Caldalkalibacillus thermarum: one gene and its partner. The main gene of each other region encodes a partner of the protein of the gene in region 2 in a complex. Links are inferred from orthologs where the notes say so. Each region holds a gene or a part of one and is shown on either strand. Other genes may lie near its edges. The genes, in order: smc and IEW48_RS02735.

Region 1 (10,897 bases), on a different replicon or contig from region 2:
TCGCCCATCCCCAGAATACGGGAGGCCATCCGGTCCGGATGGAAAGGCTCCAGCGCATCAAGCTTCTCACCCATACCTACAAACTTAATAGGCTGTCCCGTGACGGCTTTGACTGACAGAGCAGCCCCACCGCGGGTATCGCCGTCCAGCTTGGTCAAAATGACGCCAGTGATGTTGAGCTGTTCATTAAAACTTTGGGCCACATTGACGGCATCCTGACCAGTCATGGCATCCACAACGAGGAGGATCTCGTCCGGACGCACCTCTTCCTTAATTTGATTCAATTCATTCATCAGGGTTTCATCGATGTGCAAGCGGCCCGCCGTGTCTATCAAGACATAGTCGTTGTGCTGCTCTTTGGCTTGTTCAATCGCCTTTTTGGCAATTACCACCGGACTTTCCTTGTCACCCAGCGAGAAAACGGGAACATTAATCTGCTCTCCCAATACTTGCAGCTGTTTAATGGCGGCAGGACGGTAAATATCGGCAGCGACCAAGAGCGGGTTGCGGTTCTGCTTCTGCAAGTATTTGGCCAGTTTCCCGGTTGTGGTGGTTTTCCCGGCCCCTTGAAGGCCAACCATCATAATCACGGTCGGAGGACGCTGGCTGACTGCCAATTTGGCGTTTTCCCCACCCATTAAAGCCGTCAGTTCCTCATTGACGACCTTAATAACCTGCTGTCCGGGCGTGAGGCTTTTTAACACCTCTTGGCCAACAGCCCTCTCTTTGACACGATTGACAAAATCGCGCACCACTTTGAAATTGACGTCCGCCTCCAACAAGGCTAGACGGACTTCCCTCATCATCTCTTTGACGTCCGCTTCGGTCACCTTACCTTTTCCCCGAATCTTGCGCAACGTCTCTTGCAGTCGGTCGGCTAATCCTTCAAACGCCATAAAAGCCGCCTCCTAATCCACGTTTTTCAATGCGGACACCAGACGTTTCAACTCTTCCAAATCCGGTGAGCTTTCCTCCAGTATGGCTTCCATTCGCTTCAGCAGCTGTTGGCGCTGTTCATACTTTGCGACGAGTTGTAATTGAGATTCGTATTTATGGAGCAGCTCTTCAGCCCGTTTCAGGTGTTCATAGACAGCCTGACGGCTCACCTGAAACTCTTCCGCAATTTCACCCAGGGACAGGTCGTCATAGTAATACAGCTCCATATACTGCCGCTGTTTGTCTGTCAACAGCGAATGGTAAAAGTCATACAGCAAGTTTAGATGCGTTTTCTTTTCCAGCATGAGCAAACTCCTCTTTTTAGGGCTCCGTGTGGAGCGTTAAGGGTGACAAGGTCACTACCTTAACAGTACTTAATCATACTTAAGAATCCATCTATTGTCAAGGTCTTTTTCTTGTCACTCTGTTTTCATTATTGTTCACTCTGCTGCAGGTTTTCCCTGTCCTCAAAGAGCTCTGAGAATAAGGCGTAAACATATTGTTCCGCATCAAAGGGTTGCAGGTCATCCAGTTTTTCACCCAGACCTACAAATTTCACCGGAATACCCAATTCATTGCTGATGGCAATGACAATGCCGCCTTTTGCCGTTCCATCCAGTTTAGTCAGTACAATTCCGGTAATACCAGTCGCTTCGTTAAATGTTTTCGCTTGTGAAAATGCGTTTTGACCAGTCGTCGCATCTAAAACAAGCAATGTTTCATGGGGAGCACCAGGGATTTCGCGCTGAATCACCCGGTAAATTTTATTAAGCTCCTGCATGAGGTTAACTTTGTTTTGCAAACGCCCGGCGGTGTCACATAAAAGCACGTCAATGTCCCTTTTTCGAGCTGCCTGAATGGCATCGTAGATGACGGCGGCAGGGTCACTGCCAGCCTGGTGTTTAATCACATCCACTCCGGCTCGCTCGCCCCAGATTTCCAGCTGCTCGATGGCCCCGGCCCGGAATGTATCTCCAGCGGCCAGCATCACCTTTTTGCCCTGATTTTTGAACATGTGCGCCATCTTGCCGATGGTGGTGGTCTTGCCGACACCATTTACCCCGACAAACAAAATAACGGTAAGGCCATCGCTGGCCATGTTCAACTGCTGATTCCCAGCAGATGAGTGGAGCAGCTCTACAAATTTTTGTGTAATAAGGGGCTTTACAGATTCGCTGTCCTCTAGTTTTTGCCTTTTTGCTTCTAGTTTAAGCTCATCGACCAGCTCCATCACCGTTTGTACGCCTACATCCGCCTGGATTAAGATTTCTTCCAGCTCCTCAAAAAACTCCTCATCCACTTTGCGGTAGCGGCTTAACAGGTCGTTAATTTTTTCGGCAAAGGAATCCCTTGTTTTGGATAATCCCTCTTTGAATTTGGCTGTTACGCTTTCTGTCTGGTGTGAAATTTTTTCTTTCAACTTTTTGAAAAAGCTCATCGTCATCCTCCTGTTCGACAAACATATAATCTGAAAAATAGCTCACGGTTCCGATAGCTTTAAGATTTAAACGGTCACCAACTGTTGCTTATCCTCCAGTTTAACGGAAACGAGCTTCGACACCCCGGACTCCTGCATGGTAATGCCGTATAACACATCTGAACCCTCCATCGTCCCCTTGCGGTGGGTAATGACAATAAATTGGGTTTCTCTGGAAAATTCCCTTAAATACTGGGCAAAGCGGTACACATTCGCTTCATCCAACGCAGCTTCCACTTCGTCCAGCACACAGAAAGGAACCGGTTTAACCCGCAGTATGGCAAACAACAAGGCAATCGCTGTTAAAGCCCGCTCCCCGCCAGACAATAAACTAAGGTGCTGGAGCTTTTTACCTGGTGGCTGGACCATAATGTCCACACCTGTCGTCAAAAGGTTGTCCGGTTCGGTCAGAATCAGGTCAGCCCGTCCCCCGCCGAACAACTGTTGAAACACTTGCTGGAAATGTCCCCGCACTTGGCTAAACGTGTCCTCAAACCGCCTACTCATTTCTTCGTCCATTTCCTTGATCACGTCATACAGCGTTTCCTTGGCTTCAAGTAAGTCCTTTTCTTGCTCTTTCAGGAAAGAATGGCGTTCAGAAAGCCGTTCATATTCTTCGATGGCCCCAAGGTTGACCGTGCCCAGGTTCTGAATCTCCCTTTTAAGCTGATCCACTTCCTGTTTGACCTGTTCAAAGTCACCAGGCAAAGGATACTGGGCTTTGGCCAATTCATAACTTAATTCATATTCTTCCCGCAGGATCGTAAAGTAGTTTTCCAATTCAACATCCAGCCGGTTAACCTTCACCTCGTGCCGGTGAATATTTGTTTCCGTCTGTTTCAAAACCTTGCGCAATTCCCTGATTTGAATTTCAAGTTCCTCCAGAGTCTGCTGTTTTTCTTTACGTTCCTTGCGGACAATCTCAATTTGCTGGTTTAAGTGTTCTTTCTCCTCTTTTTTCTGTTTAACCAGCTCTTCTAGTTCATCCTCTCTGGTGTGTTGGGCACCCAAATTGCCTTCCAGCTGCAACAGATTGTCATGGGCTAAGGCTAATTCTTCTTCCACTTCCTGTTTAGTGGCTGCCAGCCGCTCCATATGGCGCATAATTCCGTCATATTCCTGTTGTTTGGCTGCCAAGTCAACTTTTAAACGGGTGAGATATTCGGCTGTTTCAGCTTTAGATTGTTCGTTCTCTTTTTTGAGCTGTTCAAGCTTTTTAATTTCGGCCTCAATGGCTGCTGATTGCTGTTCGTGATCACTCAGCTTAGCGGCAATCTGTTGCTTTTGGGCTTTAGCTTCTCCCAACTGGCACAGATAATCTGCACTTTCCTGGTCATACAACTCCAGTTTTTCATTGAGACGTTTTTGTTGAAATTCCAGTTGTGCTAAATCGTCCTTGAAACGCTGGTCTTTCTCTTTGAGCCGTTCAGCTTCTTCCTGGACTGCCGTAAGCCCCTCATCAAGTTGTTTAAGGTCTCTCTCCATCTGTTCGATGTTACGTTTTTCGTCTTGCAAAGCGTGGTTAAGCTGGGCAATGGCCTCTGCCAGGCTTTCTATTTCCCTTTCCCTTCCCAATAGGTTGCTTTTATTCTTTTTGACACTCCCACCGGTCATGGAACCGCCGGGATTGACGATATCGCCTTCCAGGGTTACGATGCGGTAGCGGTATTGAAGCTGTTTGGCCAGCGTGTTTGCTTCTTTTAATGTCTGTGTCACCACCACCTGCCCCAGCAGATAATCGATGATGGAGCGGTACTTTTCAGCAACTTCAATCAGTTCGTTGGCCATGCCAATGATGCCTTGGCCTTGATCGATAATTTGGCGGTGATGAACAGGCATCAAGCGGGCTTGAATCACACTGCGGGGCAAAAAAGTGGCACGGCCCAATTGGTGTTTTTTCAAGTAAGCAATAGCTTCCCTGGCCGCAGCTTCATCACGGACAACAATATGTTGAAGAGCGGCACCCAAGGCGGTTTCAATGGCCAATTCGTATGCTTTAGGAACGGTGATCAGTTCCGCCACTGCTCCATCAATACCAGAAAGGAGGCTGTCCCTCGCTTTCAATATCTCTTTAACCCCTTGCATATATCCGCTAAAATCTTCTTTGAGCTCAGTTAAAAATTGCTTGCGAGCTTGCAGTTGTTCCAGACGGGAGAGTTGCTGGTGGTATGCTGCTTCCTTGTGTTTTAACTCATCCTCCAATGTTGTTTTTTTCTCTTTAAGTACCTGATACTTCTTGCGCAGTTGTTCAAGTTTAGACTGTGTAGCCTGACGCTGTTGCCCTATGTCCTGCAGCTCTTTGTTTAAAGCTTCCCTTTCGTGAAGGTAGCGCTTGTTTTCCTCCTTCAGCCGTTTCAAGCGCTGTTCATATTGCTCGATACTGCGTTCGATGTGACGGTACTCGTTTTTTAACGAGGCATGCTCATTTAGATATTGAATATAGTCTCCCTTCAGTTGTTCCAGACGCTCATCGACATGTTCTGCCAGATGGTGAGCCTGTTCTTCCTTTTGCCTGATCTCCGCTTTTAATTTTTTTATTTCCTGGTCCAGTCTCTCCAGCTTTTCTCTTTCTTGAGCCCACTCATCGGCCGTCTGCTGCCGCCGCTCTTGAAGCTGTTTAATTTTAGCTAAGATATCCTGTTTATTGGATGAGAAATTTTTCTTTCTCTCCCTCAGCACTTCCCTTTGGGCCTCAAGTTTTTCCACATCCTCAGTCACGGAGAGAAGCTGCTGTTGCAGCTTGTCCAGTTTAAGTTCTGTTTGGTTGAGTTCCCATTTTAATTGCTCAAAAACAGCTTCCTGCCGATTCACATTAGACATATGGGCTTCTGCTTCAGTTTTTAATATCTCAAGCTGTTTGTTTGCCTCTTCCCACTCCTGATACAAAGTTTCAATTAAATGCACATAACAGGCGATCTCCTTTTGAGTCAGTTCGGCCTTCAGGGTTTTATACCTTTTGGCTTTGGCTGCCTGGTCTTCAAGCGGACCCAATTGATCTTCCACTTCAGCGATAATGTCCTGGATGCGGGTTAAATTAGCCTCTGTTTCTTCAAGTTTACGCTCTGCCTCTTTCTTGCGATTTTTATATTTTACAACACCTGCCGCTTCTTCAAAAATTCCACGGCGGTCCTCAGCCTTGGTGCTCAGTATTTCTTCAATCCGGCCCTGGCCAATGATAGAATAAGCCTCCTTACCGACTCCGGTATCCATAAACAGCTCAACAATATCTTTCAAGCGGCAGGGCTGTTTATTGATAAAATACTCACTTTCCCCGGAACGATATACCCGGCGGGTCACCGTCACCTCGGTGTAGTCCACATCCAGGCTTTGATCCGTATTGTCCAGAGTTAGAGAAACCTCGGCGTAGTTGATTGGCTTGCGAGTGTCACTTCCAGCAAAAATAATGTCTTCCATTTTGGAACCACGCAGCGTTTTGGCCGACTGTTCACCCAAAACCCAGCGCACGGCATCAGCTACGTTGCTCTTTCCACTTCCGTTGGGACCGACCACAGCGGTGATGCCAGGAACAAACTCTAATTCGGTACGGTCAGCGAAAGATTTAAAGCCGTACAATTCCAAACGTTTGAGGTACATGAGGTTACCCCCTTAAACTATCCTAACAGCGCATAAAAGCGGAAAAAGAAGCGCTAAAAACATTTTAACGCTTCTTTCATTGCAAACAAACACCTAATTTTTTTAGAGCTTGTGCTGCAGCACGCTGCTCCGCTTCTTTCTTGGAACGGCCCGTTCCCTTTCCTAAATCCTTGCCACTCAAATAAACTTTGGCGACAAATTCACGATTGTGGGCAGGCCCCTTTTCGCTTACTATCTGGTAGGTGAGTTCACCCAAGTTGTCGTGTTGAACATATTCTTGAAGCTGGCTTTTGTAATCCACAACTTTTGAGAAAGCACCGGCCTCTATTTTGGGATAAACATAGGTGGCCAGAAAGCGGTCTACAGCCTCGAGTCCTTGATCAAGGTATAAGGCCCCGATAAACGCTTCAAAAACATCGGCCAACAGAGCGGGACGCTCTCGGCCACCCGCTATTTCTTCTCCTTTTCCCAGGCGGATCAGTTTGCCAAATTCCAGTTCATGGGCAAACTTGACCAACGAAGGCTCACAAACAATGGCCGCCCGCAGTTTGGTCATTTCCCCTTCGCTCATCGTTTGAAAGTGCTTGTATAAATACTGGGAGACGGTCAATTCCAATACTGCATCTCCCAAAAACTCAAGCCGTTCATTATCTTTGAGGGCTTTGTCTTTATGTTCATTAACGTAAGAGGAGTGAGTAAAGGCTTGGATAAGCAATGTTTCATCCTTAAAAGAGACACCGATGCGGTTCTGGAACGCTTTAAACTGTTCTTTTTCCGTCATACCGTTCCCTCACAGTTTATGCCTGTTCATACTTCTTTAGAATAATGGTGGCGTTGTGTCCGCCAAACCCTAAAGAATTGGACAGGGCCACATTGACTTTGGCCTTGCGCGCTTTGTTAGGGACATAATCTAAATCACAATCGGGATCAGGTGTTTCATAGTTAATCGTTGGCGGCAAAATTTGATCGCGAATGGCCAAAGCTGTGACAATGGCTTCCACACCACCGGCAGCCCCCAGTAAGTGGCCAGTCATGGATTTGCTTGAGCTGACTGCCAGCTTGTAGGCATGTTCACCAAACACTTTTTTGATGGCCATAGTTTCAAATTTATCATTATAGGGTGTAGACGTACCGTGGGCATTGATGTAGTCTACTTGGTCCGGTTGCAATTGGGCATCTTTCAAGGCCATAGCCATGGCCCGCGCAGCGCCTTCCCCTTCGGGAGCCGGGCTGGTAATATGATAAGCATCTCCTGTCAGGCCATAACCCACTATTTCAGCAATAATAGGGGCTCCCCGTTTTAGGGCGTGATCCAGTGATTCCAAAATGATTACACCGGCGCCTTCTCCCATGACAAACCCGTCCCGATCCGCATCAAATGGCCGGCTTGCTTTTTCTGGTTCGTCATTGCGGGTAGATAAAGCTTTGTTGGCATTAAAACCAGCAAAAGCAAGTGGGGTGATTGTGGCTTCCGTTCCTCCAGCGATCATAACTTCCGCTTGACCGCGGCGAATGATGTTGAAAGCATCACCGATGGCATGAGTCCCCGTTGCACAGGCACTCATGGATGCACTGTTCGGTCCTTTTGCCCCCGTTTCAATGGAGATGACGCCAGAGGCCATATTGGCGATCATCATGGGAATAAAAAACGGGCTGACCCGTCGAGGTCCTTTGTTCAGCATAATTTTGTGCTGCTCTTCCCAAGTTTTTAATCCGCCAATGCCGGAACCCACGTAGACGCCAACATCGTGGGCGTTCTCCTCCGTGATCTCTAGGTTGGCATGTTTCAGGGCCTGCTTGGCAGCGGCCACACCAAATTGGACAAAACGATCCGTCCGCCTGATATCCCGGCGGTCCATGTAATCTTCAGGATTAAAATCTTTCACTTCTGCCGCAATTTTGGTGGCATGTTCGCTGGTGTCAAATGACTCGATTTTAGAAACACCAGACTTCCCCTTAACGATATTATCCCAAAACGTGTCAATATCTTGACCAAGCGAGGTGATGACACCGCACCCGGTAATCACAACGCGTCGATTCATCTTTGTTCACCTCTATAACAACAGTGTCAACTGTTCCGGCTGTAATGAAATGGAAGTCCCGTTAAAAAACGGGACTTATCCGGTGTAAAGGGGTTAAATTACTGCAATTGAGACTCTATGTAGGCAACAGCTTCCCCTACCGTGGTGATTTTCTCCGCATCTTCATCGGAGATTTCCATGTCAAACTCGTCTTCCAGTTCCATTACCAACTCCACCACATCCAGAGAATCTGCGCCTAAATCCTCCTTGAAGGAAGCTTCAGGGGTCACCTGCGATTCATCGACTTCCAAACGGTCAACGATAATTTTTTTAACGCGTTCAAATGTGTCTGACATCTTCTCTCACCTCCTCTCAAGGGTTTTTCCCTGGTGATTATATCATACCAAAGCTGACTGAGCGTGTCGAAATTTACATCACCATACCGCCGTCGACATGGAATGTTTGACCGGTGATATAAGCTGCATCATCAGAAGCCAAGAACTTAACCACCCGCGCAACGTCATCAGGCTTTCCAAACCGCCCTAGCGGAATTTGGCTCAGCAATTGCTCCTTGATGTCTTCGCCAAGCACGGCAGTCATATCGGTTTGAATAAATCCAGGAGCAACGGCATTGACCGTAATTCCCCTTGCTGCAAACTCCCGGGCTGTTGTTTTTGTCAGCCCGATCACCCCGGCTTTTGCAGCCACATAATTAGCCTGACCGGCATTGCCTGTCACACCGACTACAGATGTAATATTGATAATCCGGCCTGATTTTTGCTTCATCATCTGCCGCGCCACCGCCTTTGTGCAGTTAAACACCCCTTTTAAATTCACGTTAATGACATCATCCCATTCTTCTTCCTTCATCCTCATGAGCAAATTGTCTTTGGTAATACCGGCGTTGTTAACCAAAATGTCCAGGCGGCCAAACGTTTCGATCACTTGTTTAACCATGTCATTAACAGCTGCTTGTTCGGCGACATTGGCTTGCACAGCAAGAGCCTTGCTGCCCATCTGTTCCACTTCCCGGACAAGTTCGTTGGCCGCCTGTTCGCTGCCTGCATAATTGATGGCCACAGCAGCACCTTCCCTGGCCAAGGCCAGGACAATGGCCCGGCCGATTCCACGGGCACCACCTGTCACGAGCGCAACTTTACCTGATAAACTCACGTTATCTCCTCCAATGTTTGACGTAAGGAATCTTCATCATACACAGAATAGACCGCAACATCACGGCTGATCTTTTTAATTAAACCGGACAAAACTTGTCCCGGTCCAATTTCGACAAATGTATCCACGCCCGCATCAATCATCCATCTTACCGAGTCTTCCCATAATACAGGGGAAAATACCTGCTCGATCAAGGCTTGTCGAATTTCTTCGGCCAGCATCACAGGGCGTGCTTCCACGTTAGTGACGACTGGGATCCTGGCATTGTTAATTTTAACATTTTCCAGCACATGAGCCAGGCGGCTGGCAGCTGGCTTCATTAAATCGGAATGAAAGGGGCCACTGACGTCCAGCGGAATGACCCGTCTGGCTTTTTTCTGCGCCTTAATCACTTGTGAAGCCTTTTCTACACCTTCTTTTGTCCCGGAGATCACCACTTGGCCAGGGCTGTTCAAGTTGGCCAGCTGAACAGCATCTCCCTCCAGGCTGATTTCCTCGCACACGCTTTGCAACTCGTCCCGCTTGGCGCCTATCACGGCAGCCATAGCTCCTTGCCCGGCTGGTACTGCTTCATCCATAAATTGTCCCCGCTTGCGCACAATTGTTACTGCATCCGCAAAAGAGAGGGCTTCGCCAGCCACAAGAGCAGAATATTCGCCTAAACTGTGCCCAGCCACATAATCTGGACGGGGAGCATCTGCCTTAAATACCTCATACAGGGCCATGCAGGTCGTTAATATGGCGGGCTGGGTATGGTAAGTGAGGCGCAATTCATCTTCAGGCCCTTCAAAGCATAACTTTGAAAGGGAATAACCCAAACTCTCATCAGCAAGGGCAAAGATATCCCGGGCCGCTTGATATTTTTCAGCCAGCGATTTGCCCATCCCCACGTGCTGAGACCCCTGTCCTGGGAAAACAAAGGCGATTTTACCCACAATCGTATCCCCTTTCCTCTCTATATTCCCACTCTCTTGATAGCAGCTAGATATTCCAGCGCATGGTGCTGGCACCCCAGGTTAATCCGCCGCCAAATCCAACAAAGACCACAATATCTCCTTTCTTAATCCGTCCGTCGTGCACAGCCTCATCTAAGGCAACAGGAATGGAGGCTGAAGACATGTTACCATAACGGTCAAGATTCACAACCACCTGCTTTTCTCCCAAACCAAGCCTCTTGCGGGCCGCATCAATAATCCGCAAGTTGGCCTGGTGGGGAACGAGAAACTGGACATCGTCTGTTGAGAGTCCTGCTTTCTCAATCACAGACACAGATACCTGCTCCATAATACGAACGGCAAACTTAAATACCTCTTGCCCATTCATGTGAATAAAGTGTTTTTCTTCTTCCAGCGTCCGGGTAGAAGCAGGGAGGCGGGAACCGCCAGCAGGCAAATTGAGAAAATCAGCACCACTCCCATCTGCACCCAGTTCAAAGGAGAGGAAGCCAAGCCCCTCTTCAGTGGGACCAATGACGACCGCGCCAGCACCGTCCCCAAACAGGACACAGGTGTTGCGGTCCTTCCAGTTCGTAATTTTGGATAAACAATCAACTCCCACAACGAGAATATAGCGGTACATGCCTGTTTGGACAAACTGGGTTGCGGTAGAGACAGCGTATAGAAATCCACTGCATGCAGCCGAAAGATCTACAGCCGCCACCTTGCGGGCGCCCAGTTTGTGTTGCAAAATACAGGCT
Region 2 (9,624 bases):
GTGCGGAATGAATCCTACTGGGACCCTGCCAATTTCTTCATTATCCAAAAAGTAATGCACATAACCAGCCGGCTTAGGAATGGCCGGGAGATCTTCCTGTTTAAAAACTGGATCTATAACGATCTGTTTCTTGAGATGTTCATCTTCCCGGAGGGGATAACGAAAGCTGTTAAGATATTTAAAGTGACCGTCTGTTCTCTCAAAACGCTCTTCTTTAAGCAGCTCTCCCTCTCCAGCGAAAGTGACCAAAGTATAATGCTGAAAGCCATATTCAAACATATTGATGTGATCATTCCAGTCATCGGGCGCATTTAATGTCACGGCAATCAAGCGATGGCCATCCTTGGTCGCTGATGAAACAAGCGTCCGTTTGGCCCGTTGAGTATAGCCAGTTTTAACTCCATCGGCATAGGGATACATGGAGAGCAAACGGTTTTTGTTATACCAAACCCGGTCCCATTTCTCTCCTTCTAATGGCGCGGTTTTCTTCCGTGTAGAGGCAATTGTGGCAAAAGTCTCATTCTGCAGGGCATAAGCGGTAAGCAGGGCCATATCGTAAGCCGTTGAATAGTGCTCCTCATGGGTGTCCAAGCCGTGGGGATTATTAAACACTGTTTGTTCCATTCCTAACTCTTCCGCTTTTTGATTCATTAAAAAAACAAAACCTTCCACCGATCCCCCTATATGTTCGGCAATGGCAACCGCTGCATCATTTCCCGAACGAAGTATTAACCCGTAAAGCAGATCTTCCAAGGTCATTTTTTCTCCTGGCCTGAGGTAAATGGATGACCCTTCAACGCTACAGGCATTTTTGGACGCGGTCACCACGTCTTTCAAATCGCCATGCTCCAGAGCGACAATGGCTGTCATGATTTTGGTAATACTGGCAATGCGCAACGGCTCATAGGCATTTTTCTCAAACAACACCCGCTTTGATTCCGCATCTATGAGAATGGCGGCCTGAGCAGACACATTCAGCTCCGCACCAGCCTTTTGGGGGACCAGGGAGAGCAAAAGTGTGAGTACCAGCGCGGTGATCATGACCTGTTTGCTTTTCACCAGTAACCCTCCCCACTTGATCCACGATCTTCTGACACGCTGGTACAAGTATATGCTTTTCCGGGCTGAATAGAACAAAAAAGCCCTGTCTTCCACTGGCCTGCAGTGTGAAAGACAGGGGACTATCCTTCTTGCGTTTCCGGCTCCGGAGTGGAAAACAAGAAGTTGGCTTCTTTTTTCACTTGATCCATATCGATTTCCTCAGGCAGATCGGGTAAGTCGTCCAGACTGTTTAAACCGAAATAGTCCAGAAACTCCTTTGTTGTGCCATACAGGATGGCCCTGCCAGGCCCTTCTTTACGCCCGACTTCCTTAATGAGCGATTTGTTCAGCAGGGTGTTGATCGCTTTTTCACTCTTAACCCCGCGTACTTCCTCTATTTCCGCCCGGGTGACCGGCTGCTTATAGGCGATAATGGCCAGCGTCTCCAAAGCGGCTTGAGACAGTGTGGCGTGAGAAGGAGAATGGGCCAGTTTTTCAAAATAAGGAGCATGTTCCGGCCGTGTCGTCAATTGATAGGAGCCGGCAATTTCAACCACTTGAATGCCTCTGTTTTGTTCTTTAAATTTTTTCTTCATTTCTTCGATCAACTGGGGAACAGCTGCTGTTTTGATTTCCAGGACGTCAGCGATTTGTTTGGCCTCCAGCCCTTCGTTGCCTGCGACAAACAAGAGCCCTTCGATCACAGCAAGCAGGTGTTCACGATCCATGCGCGTATACCTCCATGGCTAATGAAATCTTAATTTTCCCAAACAAGCGGTCTTGCTGGCAATACACCTCGTTTTTTTTAATTAATTCCAGCAAGGCGAGGAAGGTAACCACGATCTGCGTTTTGGTCCGCTTGCCTTCAAACAGCTGGTCGAAGGTGATCTCTTTTTTCCGCTCCAAACAAGCCTTAATCTCTTTCATTCGTTCGCTGACCGAGATTTCATCCCTTTCCACTTTACTTAACGGTTCCTCTTCCTTTTTTTTCAACACCTCTTGAAGGGCATCAACCAGGTCAAACAGGCTGACATTGGCCACCGGGTTAATATCATCCCGGTCAATAAAGGAAGACAAATCCTCGGCTGGACGGGTGTATATTTGACTCCGTTTAGCTTCTTCTTCCCTCAATAAGGACGCTAACTGTTTATATTTTCTGTATTGCACCAGACGCTCGATCAGCTCTAACCTTGGATCATACTCCTCTTCCAGCTCCATGTCCAGCATGGGCTGAAAGGTATATTCCTCTTTTTTAGGCAGCAGCATTTTACTCTTAATGGCCAACAGGGTGCAAGCCATGACCAAAAATTCGCTGGCAATTTCCAGTTCCAGCTCTTGCATCTGCCGGATGTAAGCCACATATTGATCGGCAATTTCCGAAACAGAGATTTCATAGATGTCCACTTCTGCCTTATCAATCAAATGCAGAAGCAAATCAAGGGGCCCTTCAAACGATTCTAACTTCACTTGTAACATGGGCATCACTTAACGTTTAAATTGTTTAAGCAGATTGGCCATTTCAATAGCGGCCAAGGCAGCTTCCCAGCCTTTGTTCCCCGCTTTTGTACCAGCGCGCTCCACGGCCTGTTCAATGGTGTCTGTGGTAATCACGCCAAAGATCACTGGTAAGTCCAGATCCAGATTGAGCCGGGATATCCCTTTGGATACTTCGCTGCACACATAGTCAAAATGGGGGGTTGCGCCGCGAATCACACATCCCAAGGCAATGATGGCGTCATATCTCCCAGTTTCCGCCATGCGCTTAGCGGCCAGGGGGATTTCAAAGGAGCCCGGGACCCAAGCCACATCGATCGCATCCTTGTTCACACCATGACGGATGAGTGCGTCCTGTGCACCTCCCAGCAATTTGTGCGTAATAAACTCATTGAACCGTCCCACAACAATGCCCACTTTCAAGTCGGATCCCACCAAATGTCCTTCATAAGTTTGTCCCATCTGTGGTCTCTCCTTTTATCATGAAATATATAGCTTATGTTTCAGCTCAGTTTTAAACGCAATTGGGTTGAGAGCGGGTGTTAATCCATGTGCAACAAATGGCCCAGCTTCGATTTTTTCGTTTCCAGATATCTCCGGTTTTCTTGATGAATTTCTGTCTGTATCGGTACTCTTTCGACAACTTCCAGATCATATCCTTCCAATCCGGCAATTTTACGGGGATTGTTAGTCAGCAAACGCATTTTGCGCACACCTATGTCTTTTAATATCTGGGCACCGATCCCATAATCTCTCAAATCGGGCGCAAAACCTAATTTTTGATTGGCCTCCACCGTATCTAATCCTTTGTCTTGCAAGGTATAGGCTTTCAGCTTGTTAATCAGGCCAATTCCCCTTCCTTCCTGACGCATGTACAGAAGGACCCCATTGCCTTCCGCTTCAATCTGTTTCAAGGCGGCATGCAGTTGGGGGCCGCAGTCGCAGCGGTGAGAACCAAACACATCTCCAGTTAAGCATTCGGAGTGCACACGAACCAGGGTAGGCCGGTCTGGATTGATAGGCCCTTTCACCAGGGCAAGATGTTCTTTGTTATCGACAACATTACTGTAGGCAATCACCTTAAACCGGCCGTACTCGGTGGGAAGGTCAACCTCCACCTCCCGCTTAATCAATGTATCTTTTTTGTTCCGATATTTAATTAAATCCTTAATGGTGATCATTTTCAAGTCAAATTTATCTGCAATCTTTCTTAATTGGGGCACCCGGGCCATGGTTCCATCTTCATTCATAATTTCACAAATAATGCCCGCTGGATAAGCGCCACACATCCGGGCCAGATCCACCGCTGCCTCCGTATGGCCAGCCCGGCGCAATACACCACCCTCTTTCGCAATAAGGGGAAAGATGTGACCGGGACGCTTAAAGTCTGTCTTTTTCGCTTTGGGATCAATTAAGGCTCGAATCGTATCCGAGCGTTCATGGGCAGAGATACCGGTTGTTGTTGTTTTGTAATCCACGGAAACAGTAAAAGCAGTGCCATGGGGGTCGGTATTGTGATCAACCATAGGATGCAAATCCAGTTCTCTGGCACGTTGTTCCGTTATGGGCACACAAACAAGCCCCCGCCCATGGGTAATCATGAAGTTAATGATTTCCGGGGTACACTTCTCGGCTAAGGCCACAAAGTCACCCTCATTTTCCCGGTCTTCATCGTCAACAACAATGATGACCCGCCCTTGCATCAGTTCGTAAATCGCTTCCTCGATTGGATCAAACATGCTCTCACCCCTTGTCAGTTTGGTTGCCCATTTATAAATACCCGTTTTTCTCCAGTGTCTCCCTGGTCAGCCCCTTTTGCCCACCGGCCACACCGCTGCCGTCGGCAAACATACCCCGCACAGCAAGCAAACGTTCCAAGTATTTAGCTAACACATCACATTCCAGATTGACAACATCCCCCACCTGCTTGGTGTGCAGGATCGTCTCGGACAAGGTATGGGGAATAATGGACACTGAAAATTGGTTTTTTCCAACTTCCACGACGGTCAGGCTGATGCCGTCAACCGTAACAGAACCTTTGGGAACCAGGTATTTCATCAGCTCCGGCGGTGTTTGCACGGTAAAATAAACCGCATTGCCCCGGGAGGTAATGGCAGTAATCGTTCCCGTCCCATCCACATGGCCGGAGACAATATGGCCCCCAAAACGTCCGTTGGCCGGCATGGCCCGTTCAAGGTTTACCTTGCTCCCGCTGGTCACATGGCCCAGGCTGGTTGCTTTTAATGTTTCAGGCATCACATCCACTTGGAAGCTGTCCCGGGTATAGTTGGTCACGGTCAGACACACCCCGTTAACGGCTATGCTGTCCCCTGTGTGAATGTCCTCGAGAATTTTGTTGGCACCGATCACCAGCTGAAAGTGGTCGTGCCCTTTATGAACGCCCTTGACCGTCCCAATCTCCTCAACAATCCCTGTAAACATTTTTCAAACTCCTTTCATTTCAAATAGCCCACGACTTTGAGATCCTGGCCCAGGGTTTCAACGCTGACATCTTTTAAATGCAAACTCTGAGCCAGGGAAAGCACGCCTTGGCCGCGGAAAGCGCCGGGGGCCTCGTTGCCGCCGATCAGCTTCGGGGCTAAATAAGCCACAACTTTGTTTACAAAACCGCCTTGGAGAAACGAGGCATTGACTTCTCCTCCGCCTTCAACCAGAACCGAGGCAATGCCCTGTTCTCCCAGATAAGCCAGCACCTGTTCCACATCCACCCGAGTTTCCGAAGAAATCTTGACCACCTTGACCCCCTTTTCGGTCAATGCTTTCACTCGTTCTGCCGGAGCCTGGTCCGTGGTAAAGATCCACGTCGGCGCTTGTTCCGTGTGTGTGACCTGGGCATCTAACGGGATTCTTAACTTGGAATCCAGGATGACTCTAACCGGATGACGTCCAGACTGTCCGGCAATACGGGTGGTTAAGCGGGGATTGTCACGCAGGACCGTATTGATCCCCACCAAAATGGCATCATGCCGGTGACGCAAGAGATGGACATCTGCCCGGGCTTCTTCGCCTGTAATCCACTGGCTCTCGCCAGTGACCGTGGCGATCTTGCCGTCGAGGGTCGTCGCTGTTTTTAATGTCACAAACGGTCTCCGGTGGACGATATAGTAATTAAAGATCTCATTCAAGCGCTCGGCTTCTTCTTTAAACAAACCTACTTCTACTTCCAAACCTGCTGCTTTCAGCTTTTCCACGCCCCTTCCCCTGACCAGGGGATTGGGATCACAAGCCGCAATGACCACCCGTTTAATCCCTGCCTCAATGACAGCGTCGGCACAGGGAGGGGTCCTCCCATAATGGCTGCAAGGCTCAAGGGTCACATACATCGTGGCTCCTTGCGCCTTTTCTTTGGCCATGGCCAGGGCATGAACTTCCGCATGTGCCTCCCCCGCTTTCAGATGGGCCCCTAAGCCGACAATCTCAGAATCTTTGACAATCACTGCCCCTACCACAGGATTGGGAGAGGTTTGCCCGCTTGTCGCTTCCGCTAACTGAAGGGCCAGCTTCATATAATAGGAATCCCGTTCTGAAGCCACATAAGCTCCTCCTTTAACACTTGTAAAACATCGTGATTCAAGGCGAAATGCATCTTTTTTCTCGTGCATCTTGTGACAAGAAAAAACCCCAGGAAAACATCTCCCGGGGCCTGCCAGCTCACCTTAGTTGTGAAAACTCTCACAAAAAGGTATACCTAATCTGATAAAATGGTATTGCTTTTTTTGCAATAGGAAAGTAAGGCGTAAGGATCAAGTTTTAAAAAACTTACGCCGCCATTTTTCCTTCTCCCATCCAGACTGTCACTGTCGGCTCTGGCCTCTCACCAGATCCACCGCTTGTCGCGGGTCACGGGCTCTAGATGATGCTGTTTTGAAATGTTGATTTAAAAACAGTCACCATCTAATACCGCCGGTCGGGAATTCCACCCTGCCCCGAAGGAATCCATATGCTATTTTGTTTTTAGTCGTTTGTTTTCAGTATACCTTTTTTTGTATATGCTGTCCATATATTCGCTGCTCGAACTAGGATGCTTCATTGTTTTCCATCACTTTGATCGTTTTCATGCGGTCATCTCCCTGAAACTCATCCACATACTCCATTCCATTTACCACTTTGCCAAACACGGTATGGCGGCCGTCCAAGTGAGGCTGCGGCTGGTAACAAATATAAAACTGGCTCCCTCCTGTGTCACGACCCGCGTGGGCCATGGCCACCGACCCCCGTTCATGTTTGTTAGGATTAATTTCACACTTAATCGTGTAACCCGGCCCTCCGGTGCCATCCCCCCGGGGGCATCCGCCCTGGGCTACAAAACCGGGAATGACCCGGTGAAAGGTCAGCCCGTCATAAAAGCCTTCCTTGGCCAACTTGACAAAATTGGCCACCGTATTCGGAGCATCTTCCTCAAACAATTCCAGTTCAATTTCCGCTCCGTTTTCCATGATAATGGTGGCATAACTTGCCATACTGAAGCCCCCTTTATTTTTGCGTGATTTTAGACATTAAAGGAATGTCATTTCTAATCAGGTCTCCGTAGGTTTCACGCCGGATAATCAGGTGTGCCTCTCCGTCTCGGACCATCACGACGGCAGGACGAGGGATGCGATTATAATTATTGGCCATGGAATAGCCGTACGCACCTGTACAAAAAACAGCCAGCAGGTCCCCCTCTTTGACGCGGGGCAAAGGGAGATCCCAAATCAAAATATCCCCTGTCTCGCATAATTTGCCGGCCACCGTATACACTTCGCTATTGTTCTCTGTCATCCGGTTGGCCACACAGGCTTCATATTTGGCCTGATACAAGGCCACACGCAAATTGTCACTCATGCCCCCATCAACCGATATATATTGACGGACACCTGGCACCTCCTTGAACGCACCAATCGTGTATACAGTGGTTCCTGCTTCACCCACGATACTGCGCCCCGGCTCGATCCAGATCTCCGGCAGCGGTTGGCGTAAAGTCTGCCATTCCTTGTGGACGCTGTCGCACAAGGCATAGACATATTCCTGGGGCAAAAGGGGGGTATCTTCTGCCGTATAACGGATACCGAAGCCCCCTCCTAAGTTGAGTACGGAGATCTGCCAGCCCAGCTTTTTGCTGGCCTCCTGCACAAACTGGGCCAGCCGTTGAATCACCAACTGAAAGGCTGCAGTGTCAAATATCTGGGAACCAATATGGGCATGGAGCCCGAGAACATGGTAGTAAGGCTGGCTCAGCGCTTGCTTGAGGGCTTCAAATGCCTGGCCGCTGTTTAAATCAAATCCAAATTTGGAATCTTCCTGCCCAGTTGTAATGTATTCATGAGTATGGGCCTCAATACCCGGCGTAATACGTAATAAAATCTTTACTTTCTGTTGGCGCGCCTCTGCAAGTGCATGTAAATGAGCCAACTCTGTAAAGTTGTCCACTACAAAACAGCCAATTCCAGACTCCAGTCCCATTTTCAACTCTTGTAAGGATTTGTTATTGCCATGAAAATGAATGCGCTCTGGGGGAAAACCAGCTTTTAAAGCTGTATAGAGTTCTCCTCCAGAGACAACATCCAATGAGAGTCCCTCTTCTTCTATTAATTGACAAATGGCGATGCTGCTAAACGCCTTACTGGCATATGCCACTTGCGCTTGCATTCCTTTATCCTTAAAGGCCTGCACAAAAGCCTGGCACCTGCGGCGGATATACTCCTCATCATAGATCACAAGCGGAGTCCCGTACGTTTGAGCCAATTCCACCACATCACATCCGCCGATCTCCAGATGACCACTTGCGTTGATCCTGCTCGTACCATAGAGGGCCATATCTTAAAGTTCTCCTCTCCCTAACTCCGTGAATATTAAAAACAATATATCACAAACCAAAGGCGTAGACAATGGCAAAAAGGCATGACCACAAGCTACCCTTGGGGTTGTTTATATTTGTTCCGCGGATGGGCAATACTTGGCCTGGTTTTGGTCATGGAGGAGGTTAAACGCAATATCACGGTGGAAAAAGCTTTCAGATTGAAAGGAATAAACGGCCACAAGTAAGGGGTTCGCAAGGATTTCATCGTGCTGAGCCAAACAATGAATACAGTCACGCCAATCACCAACCCGGACACCTTAAACAGGGTGACCAACACCAGTAAAACCATCCGGATCATTTTATTGGCCAAACTCACCTCATAAGACGGAGTGGCAAACGTGCCGATGGCTGCCACAGCGAGATACAAAATCACTTCCGGCACAAACAGTCCCACCTGTATGGCAATTTCACCAATGAGAATAGCAGCCACAAGTCCCATCGCCGTGGCGAGAGGAGTGGGAGTATGGATGGCAGCCATGCGCATCATGTCAATCCCCAATTCCGCGAAAATAAACTGTAAAAATATAGGTAAAGAATAGTTGTCTTTCTTTGGGCCAATAAACTTAATTTGATCAGGCAGAAGCGTGGGTTCCAACACAAATAATGTGTATAAGGGCAACAAAAATAGAGCTGATAAAATACCAATATAGCGAATCCAACGGACATAAAGGCCGATGAAAGGGGTTTGACGGAATTCTTCGGCATGTTGCAAGTGGTGAAAATAGGTCGTGGGCAGAATAATAATGGCTGGGGATGTATCCACCATGATCATGACATGCCCTTCATAGAGATGGGCTGCAGCTACATCTGGCCGTTCGGTGAAGCGCACTTTTGGAAAAGGATTGTAGCCTTGTTTGATGACAAATTCCTCGATCGCTTTCTCACCCATCGGAATGCCATCAACATCAATTTTTTCTAATTGTTTCCTAATTTCTTCAACTAAGCGGGGGTTGGCAATGTCCTTGATATAGGCAATGCAGATATCTGTTTTGGAGCGCTCCCCAACCTGGTGTATTTCCATTCTTAAGCGTGCATCCCGAACCCGGCGCCGAATCATCGCTGTGTTGTGAATAATATTTTCGGTAAAACCGTCCCGTGAGCCCCTAATTACCCGTTCCGTATCCGGCTCTTCCGGTTCACGGCCTGGATATTGGCGCACATCAACAATGAGCGCTTTTTCCCATCCCTCCCCCATTACAACCATTAATCCAGACAACAATTGATCAATC

Evidence for each region.
Region 1: the proteins of IEW48_RS02735 (region 2) and smc are in contact, whole or in part, in a crystal structure (PDB 3ZGX), measured with the Bacillus subtilis proteins. The link is inferred for Caldalkalibacillus thermarum from one-to-one orthologs.

What each region holds. Positions count from the first base shown.
Region 1 is NZ_BMKZ01000003.1:64,743-75,639, reverse strand. The notes cover bases 2,241-6,402. They hold smc (chromosome segregation protein SMC), read right to left. Parts: upstream 6,008-6,402; coding sequence 2,441-6,007; downstream 2,241-2,440. Other genes in these bases: rnc (ribonuclease III), read right to left, coding at 6,084-6,402; ftsY (signal recognition particle-docking protein FtsY), read right to left, coding at 2,241-2,374. In the rest of the region: ffh (signal recognition particle protein), read right to left, coding at 1-896; IEW48_RS02105 (putative DNA-binding protein), read right to left, coding at 909-1,241; more of ftsY, read right to left, coding at 1,370-2,240; more of rnc, read right to left, coding at 6,403-6,788; fabF (beta-ketoacyl-ACP synthase II), read right to left, coding at 6,805-8,049; acpP (acyl carrier protein), read right to left, coding at 8,148-8,384; fabG (3-oxoacyl-[acyl-carrier-protein] reductase), read right to left, coding at 8,458-9,201; fabD (ACP S-malonyltransferase), read right to left, coding at 9,198-10,136; IEW48_RS02065 (beta-ketoacyl-ACP synthase III), read right to left, coding at 10,183-10,897. UniProt on the Bacillus subtilis protein: Required for chromosome condensation and partitioning.
Region 2 is NZ_BMKZ01000004.1:40,854-50,477, reverse strand. What follows is about bases 639-3,527. They hold IEW48_RS02735 (segregation and condensation protein A), read right to left. Parts: upstream 2,518-3,527; coding sequence 1,759-2,517; downstream 639-1,758. Other genes in these bases: IEW48_RS02725 (bifunctional 3,4-dihydroxy-2-butanone-4-phosphate synthase/GTP cyclohydrolase II), read right to left, coding at 3,078-3,527; ribH (6,7-dimethyl-8-ribityllumazine synthase), read right to left, coding at 2,527-2,997; scpB (SMC-Scp complex subunit ScpB), read right to left, coding at 1,182-1,769; IEW48_RS02745 (D-alanyl-D-alanine carboxypeptidase family protein), read right to left, coding at 639-1,059. Outside these bases: more of IEW48_RS02745, read right to left, coding at 1-638; more of IEW48_RS02725, read right to left, coding at 3,528-4,274; ribE (riboflavin synthase), read right to left, coding at 4,306-4,977; bifunctional diaminohydroxyphosphoribosylaminopyrimidine deaminase/5-amino-6-(5-phosphoribosylamino)uracil reductase RibD, read right to left, coding at 4,992-6,089; IEW48_RS02710 (peptidylprolyl isomerase), read right to left, coding at 6,573-7,016; lysA (diaminopimelate decarboxylase), read right to left, coding at 7,030-8,352; IEW48_RS02700 (spore germination protein), read right to left, coding at 8,448-9,624. UniProt on the Bacillus subtilis protein: Participates in chromosomal partition during cell division. May act via the formation of a condensin-like complex containing Smc and ScpB that pull DNA away from mid-cell into both cell halves.